Regions from separate parts of the Acidovorax sp. GW821-FHT09A11 genome, predicted to be linked through region 2. Evidence: riboswitches for the same ligand, from Rfam matches in the RefSeq annotation. Region 2 holds a riboswitch; the other holds the start of a gene.

Region 1 (3,397 bases), on a different contig from region 2:
GCAGCGCGAGGAAAACCTGGGCGGCTACAACAACGCGAGCTGGCGCGACCATGCGGTCACGGTGACCGCAGCGTGACCGGGCGCCCCCCTGAGACGCTGCGCGCCTTCCCCCCTGGAGGGGAGCGCGCCCCCCGGACTGGCCGTGCCAGATCCGCGGTGGCACTGGTGCTGGGGCGCATCGGTTTCCAGCATTTGCGCGTGCCTGCGCTCGCGGCCATGTCGAGCGTGCTGCTGCTGTGGACGGGTGCCGGCTGGGCGGCGGATGCCGCCGAGCTGGCGCGGGGCAAGGAGCTGTTCATCAAGATCCAGCCTGCCTGCGCCGTGTGCCACACGCTGCAGGCCGCCGGTGCCGAGGGGCAGGTGGGCCCGGTGCTGGATGAGCTCAAGCCCGACGCGGGCCGCGTGCTGCGCGCGCTCAAGGCGGGCATCGGCGTGATGCCTTCGTATGCCGAACGCATGAGCGAGAAGGACATGCAGGCCGTGGCGCAGTTCGTGGCGCACGCCACGGGCGCTGCCAGGTAGGCCGGGCGCTGGCCCGTGGTGGCAGCGCCGCCTGCGCGGCGGTGCTGCAACCCCGCTGTGCTCCCGTTCAGGCCGTGGTGCGCGATGGCACCAGCGCCTTGTCGGGAGCGCACCCCTGCAGACCCTGGAATGCAAAGTCCACTTCGGGCACCCGGCCGCTCACGATGTCGGCCAGGGCCTTGCCCGAGCCGCAGGCGTGGGTCCAGCCCAGCGTGCCGTGGCCCGTGTTGAGGAAGAGGTTGGCCACCTTGGTGGCGCCGATCAGCGGCACGTTGCTGGGTGTGGCGGGGCGCAGGCCGGTCCAGAACTGGGCCTGGCTGGCATCGCCCGCGCCGGGGAACAGCTGCTCCACGCGGCGCACGATGGCGTCGCAGCGCACCTGGTTCAGGTGGCGGTCGTAGCCGTTCAATTCGGCCGTGCCGGCGATGCGCAGGCGGTCGCCACCCCGTTCGCTGGTGTAGCGCGAGAACACGAGCTTGAACTCGTCGTCCGTCAGGCTCACCTGGTGCGCCTTGCTGGCGTCCTTGACCGGCATGGTCACCGAGTAGCCCTTGGCCGGGTAGATAGGCAGCTGGATGCCCAGCGGCTGCGCGAGCAGTGGGCTGAACGAGCCCATGGCCAGCACAAACGCATCGCCGCGCACGCGCTCGAAGCGGCCTTCGGCATTGGTCACTTCCACGTGGTCGATGCGGCCGCCTGCCTCGCGCAGCGCGGTGATGTGGTGGCCCATGCGGAACTGCACGCCCGCCTCTTCACACAGCTTGGCCAGCTCGCGTGTGAACTGGTTGGCGTCGCCGGATTCGTCCTCGGCCGTGTAGGTGGCTCCGGCCAGCTGCTGGCGGATATGGGCCAGGGCAGGCTCGATGCGCACGGCCTCGTCGGCGCTGATCACCTGGCGCTCGCAGCCGAGTTGGCGCATTTGCTCGGCCGGGGCCAGGGCGCCGTCGAACTCTTTTTGGTTGGTATAGAAGTGCAGGATGCCCTGCGTGCGCTGGTCGTACTGGAGGCCGGTGGCCGCGCGCAGCTGCTGCAGCGTGTCACGGCTGTACGTGCCCAGGCGCACGATCTGCTCGATGTTGTGGCGCGTGCGCGCGGGCGTGCAGTTGCGCAGGAAGGACAGGCCCCACAGCCATTGCCGCATGTCGGCGCGCAGGCGGAACAGCAGTGGAGCATCCTCCTTGCCCAGCCACTGCAGCACCTTGAGCGGCGCGCTCGGGTTGGCCCAGGGCTCCGCGTGGCTCACCGAGATCTGGCCACCGTTGGCGAAGCTGGTCTCGGCGCCGGGCGCACCCTGGCGGTCGATGACGGTCACCTCGTGGCCGCGCTGTTGCAGGAAATAAGCCGAAGTCACGCCGAGCAAGCCGGCGCCCAAAACGATCACGCGCATGATTTTCAAAGCCTTTCTGGGCTCTGGCGCTAGAACAACATGCGCTGGCAGCTATGAATTCAATAGCGTGCAGCTGGCGCATGAATGCCCAAGCTGCCGCTCCCCCTGTCCTTGGTACCTGAGAGATTCACCGCGCGGCCCACATGGCGCGCGGTTTGCTCCTTCGGTGCGCTTCGCGTTGCGCGAAGCGGCTCTCCAGACGGCTTTGATGAATGGTGCAGTACGGGACCTGAGCGTGTATGGGAGTTTGCGCCTTCGGTGAAGCGGACGGGGCCGCTGACTCTCCTGCGGGGGCCATTCTAGGAGCCCGCATCGCGCAAAAACCGCTTTGTCCGCGCTAATGAATCGCAATCGTTGCTGATGCTGCGGGCACGGGGTTGGCCATAATCCGCCGGAACCTTCGCCTTTCTCTCCAGGACGCCTTGATGCCCGATACCGCCTTTGATCCGCTGACCAGCGCGGCCGTGCTCACCATGGCCCGCCTGGGGCGCACGCCCCGTCCCCTCGACCTGCCCGCCGCATTGCGTCCCCAGAACGCTGCCCAGGCCTATGCCGTGCAGGACGCCGTGGTGCGCGAGCGCGGCGAGATCGCGGGCTGGAAGGTGGGCGCGGCGTCGCCGCAGGCGCTGCCTGCGCGGGCGGCCCTGGCGCGCGATTCGGTGTTTGCGATGGCCGGCGGGGGCGCGGTGCGCCTGTCCTGCGCGGGCTTCGCCGTGCTGGGTGTGGAGGCGGAACTGGTGTACGAACTGGGTGCCGATCTGCCTGCCCGGGCGCAGCCCTACAGCGAGGCCGAGGTGCTGTCCGCCGTGGCGTCGGTGCGGGCGGCCATCGAGGTCTGCGACACGCGCTACGCCGCCTGGGCGCAGCAAGGCGAGTGGAGCCGGCTGGCCGACCAGGCCTGCCATGGGGCACTCATCGTGGGGTCGGGAACGGAGAGCGCGCAGTCGGTGCAGCCGATGCGGCAGCCCGTGGTGCTGTCGGTGAATGGCGCGCAGGCCGTGCGGCACGCTGGCTGGGGCAACCCGGCGGGCGATCCCTTGCGCCTGCTCGCCTGGCTGGCCAATGGCGGCGCGCACAGCCTGGGTGGGCTGCGCGCGGGACAGTGGGTGACCACCGGGTCCTGCACCGGCACCGTGATGGTGGCGCCGGGCACGGTGGTGGTGGCTGAGTTTCCCGGCCTGGGGCGCGCCGAACTTCAACTGGGCTGACCGGCGGCGCCCTGCGCGGCGCGCGCGCCGGGCGTGGGGTCAGTTGCGGCGCGGGTTGTCGGGCTGCTGGTCGCGGCGGTTCGGTACGCCGTCGCCGTCCCGGTCGCGGTCATGGCGGTTGGCGACGCCATCGCCGTCACGGTCCCAGCCGCCACGCTGAAACTCCCAGCGGCCTTCGCGTTCCACCCAGTGCGGCTGGCGATACTGGTGGCCGGCGCGGGCCTGCACCCAGTGGCCGCGCACCCATTGGTAGCGGTTGCCACGCCATTCCCAGTGGCCT
Region 2 (3,397 bases):
CGGACAGCATGTGGGCTTCGTCGGCTGCGTCGATGCCGATATGGCGGGGCAGGAACTCGGTGGTGTTCTCGAGTGCGGCGAGGGTGGGCAGGGGGGCTTGGGAGGTCATCGGCGGCGGCACAGTGCAAGGAAACACATTGGCCCGGCGGGGAGGCGCCGGGCCGCGGGGCATCGGAGGGTCAGGCGTTCTTGGCGAACTCGGCGTAGGCGGGTTCGTCCATGAGCGCATCGAACTGCAGCATGTCCGTCACATGGACCTTGAAGAACCAGCCGGCACCCATGGGATCGCTGTTGGCCAGCGAGGGGTCGGCGCGCAGTGCTTCGTTCACTTCGACCACTTCGCCGGTGACAGGCATGTATACGTCAGCCGCGGCCTTCACGGACTCGACCACGCCGGCCACGTCACCCTGGGTGAAGGTCGTGCCGACCTCGGGGAGGTCCACGAAGACCACGTCGCCCAGGGCGTCCTGGGCATGCAGCGTGATGCCCACGGTGGCGGCTTCGTGGTCGGAGATGTCGATCCACTCGTGGTCCTTGGAATACTTGATGGTCATGGGGGAAGCTCCAAAAAAAGGGGTAAACAGAAAAAGTGCCGATGCCAGCCGCCACTTTAGCCGGGCTGGGGCGGTTGCAGAGGGTCAGCCGCGGTGGTAGCGCGCAGGCGTGAACGGCATGGACACCACCTCCATGGGCACGGCCTTGCCGCGCACGATGGCGTTGACGCGCGTGCCGACGGCGGCAAAGGCTGGCGCCACGTAGCCCATGGCCACCGGCTTGTCCACGGTGGGACCCAGCAGGCCGCTGGTCACTTCGCCGATCTTCTGCCCGTCGGGGCCTTGCAGTTCGGTGTGCTCGCGCACGGGCACGCGTTCCAGCGCGACCAGGCCCACGCGCTTGCGCTGCAGGCTGGCGGGGTTGTCGATCTGCGACAGCACCTTGTCGGCACCGGGGAAGCCGCCCGCGCGCGCGCCGCCGGTGCGGCGCACCTTCTGGATGGCCCAGTTCAGCGCCGCCTCGGGCGGGGTGGTCGTGGTGTCGATGTCGTTGCCGTACAGGCACAGGCCGGCTTCCAGGCGCAGCGAGTTGCGGGCGCCCAGCCCGATGGGCTTGACCTCGGGCTGGGCCAGCAGCGCGCGCGCCAGGGTTTCGGCCTGGGACGCGGGCACCGAGATCTCGAAGCCGTCCTCCCCGGTGTAGCCGCTGCGGGTCACGAAGCAGTCGCAGCCCGCAATGGAAAAGTCGCCACCCGTCATGAATACCAGCTTTTCGACGCCGGGTGCCAGGCGCGCCAGGGCGGTGACTGCCTGCGGGCCTTGCAGCGCCAGCAGGGCGTGGTCGGGCATGGGGATGACGTCGCAGCGCTGGCCGATGCGTGCCTGGATGTGCGCGATGTCGCCTACCTTGCAGGCGCCGTTGACGATGACGAACAGGGTGTCATTGCCCTGATTGAAGAACATCAGGTCGTCGATGACCGTGCCTTCGTCGGTGAGCAACAGGCCGTAGCGCTGCTTGCCTACGGGCAGGTCGATCACGTCGACGGGCATCAGGGTTTCGAACGCGGCAGCGGCGCCGGGGCCGACAAGCTTGAGCTGGCCCATGTGCGAGACGTCGAACAAACCCGCCGCGTTGCGCGTGTGCAGGTGCTCGGCCATCAGGCCGGCAGGGTACTGCACGGGCATGGAGTAACCCGCAAACGGCACCATGCGGGCGCCCAGCTCGGTGTGCAGGGCGTTGAGGGGGGTGGTCAGCAGCGGGGCGGTAGGGGTGGTCAAGGCGGACTCCGGGGCAAATGGTGGCCGCGGCCCCATGGGTCGCGGGATTTGCCCTGCTGTCCGCTTTACCTGAGAGATTCACCGCAGCGCCCTGGCTGGCCGCGCGGCTTGCTCCTTCGGTGGATGGGTGCCGTGCTGCACGGTCCATCTCTCTCCAGCAAGGGAACGCCCGCATCACTGCGGGCGGTTGCCAGTCCTTTTGCCTGAGCGTTCGGCTGCTGCCTGCGCCTTCGGCGGCCCCTTTCGTTGAAGGAAGGGGCTCTCTCCTGACGGTCGCCAGTATATCCGCTGGCTGAAGCCGCGCAGACGCTATTTGATGAACCCGAGCACCTTCGGCAGCCAGGTCGACAGCTGCGGGATGAAGGTCAGCACCACCAGCACCACGCCATGCGCCCAAAGGAAGGGCACCAGCTCGCGCACCAGTTGCGACATCGGTACGCGCGAGACGTTGCAGGTGACGAACAGCAGCCCGCCCACGGGCGGCGTGATCATCCCCAGCGTGAGGTTGTAGATCACCACCATCGCGAAGTGGATGGGGTCGATTCCCAGCTTCACGGCCACGGGCGCGAGGATGGGCGCCAGCACCATCACGCCCGGCAGCGGCTCGATGAAGATGCCGAACAGCAGCAGGAAGATGTTCACGATGATGAGGAACATCCACGGCGAGAGGTTCATGCCCACCAGCCAGTCGGCCATCTGCTGCGGAATGCCCTCGATGGTCAGGATCCACGCGAACGCGGCCGACAGCCCGATGATGATCAGCACCGAGGCCGACAGCAGGGCCGAGCGTGCCAGGATGTCGGGCAGCGCCTTCCACTGCAGCGTGCGGTAGACGAACTTGCCGCACACCAGCGCATAGAACACCGCCACCACCGAGGCCTCGGTGGGCGTGAACCAGCCGGCGCGCATGCCGCCCAGGATCACCACCGGCAGCAAAATGGCGGGCAGCGCCTTCCAGGTGGTCTGCAGGATCTCGGCCAGCGGCGGCATCCGGCCGTCGCCCTTGTAGTTGCGCTTCTTGGAGACGTGGAAGTTCACGACGCACATGGCCACCGCGATCAGCAGGCCCGGCAGCAGGCCGGCCACGAACAGCGCACCCACCGACACCGTTTCATCCTGCAGCGCATAGATGATCATGATGATGGACGGCGGGATGATGGGCCCGACGATGGCCGTCGAGGCCGTGAGAGCCGCCGCGTACGAACGGTCGTAGCCGGCCTTGTCCATCATGCGGATCAGCATCGACCCCGGCCCCGCCGCATCGGCCAGCGCCGAGCCCGAGATGCCCGAGAAGAAGGTCAGCGAGACCACGTTGGTGTAGCCCAGCCCGCCGCGCTTGTGGCCCACGAACTGCCCGGCAAACCTCAGCAGCACCTCAGTCAGCGAGCCGCCGCTCATGAGTTCGGCCGCGAGGATGAAGAAGGGCACGGCCATCAACGGAAAGCTGTCGATGCCGGTGAAGGTTTCCTTGAGCAGCACCATCAGCGGGTAGCTCTCGGCCAGGATCAGCGTGGCCGCGGTGGCCAGGCCCAGCGCAAACGCCACGGGCACGCCCATGGCCAGGAACAGGCAGGCCGAAACGATGAGGATGATGGACGCGCTCATAGGGAGGCACTCGCATTCGC

The links. A riboswitch is a leader RNA that binds a small molecule or an ion and turns the genes downstream of it on or off. The one in region 2 is predicted to bind glycine.
Region 1: it holds a riboswitch for glycine, as region 2 does, so the genes downstream of both, AC07PV_RS18350 (D-amino acid dehydrogenase) here and gcvT (glycine cleavage system aminomethyltransferase GcvT) in region 2, are expected to answer to the same signal.

The regions. Positions count from the first base shown of each region.
Region 1 covers NZ_JBWKPS010000007.1:88,714-92,110, reverse strand. Annotated here, with positions in the region: gene sorT (SorT family sulfite dehydrogenase catalytic subunit) at 1-76, shown strand, start outside; gene sorU (SorU family sulfite dehydrogenase c-type cytochrome subunit) at 217-522, shown strand; gene AC07PV_RS18350 (D-amino acid dehydrogenase) at 590-1,909, opposite strand; glycine riboswitch at 2,005-2,118, opposite strand; gene AC07PV_RS18345 (2-keto-4-pentenoate hydratase) at 2,335-3,117, shown strand; gene AC07PV_RS18340 (hypothetical protein) at 3,157-3,397, opposite strand, start outside.
Region 2 covers NZ_JBWKPS010000001.1:820,122-823,518, reverse strand. Annotated here, with positions in the region: gene gcvP (aminomethyl-transferring glycine dehydrogenase) at 1-109, opposite strand, end outside; gene gcvH (glycine cleavage system protein GcvH) at 180-554, opposite strand; gene gcvT (glycine cleavage system aminomethyltransferase GcvT) at 639-1,808, opposite strand; glycine riboswitch at 1,819-1,940, opposite strand; glycine riboswitch at 1,954-2,051, opposite strand; gene AC07PV_RS03750 (TRAP transporter large permease) at 2,082-3,377, opposite strand; gene AC07PV_RS03745 (TRAP transporter small permease) at 3,374-3,397, opposite strand, start outside.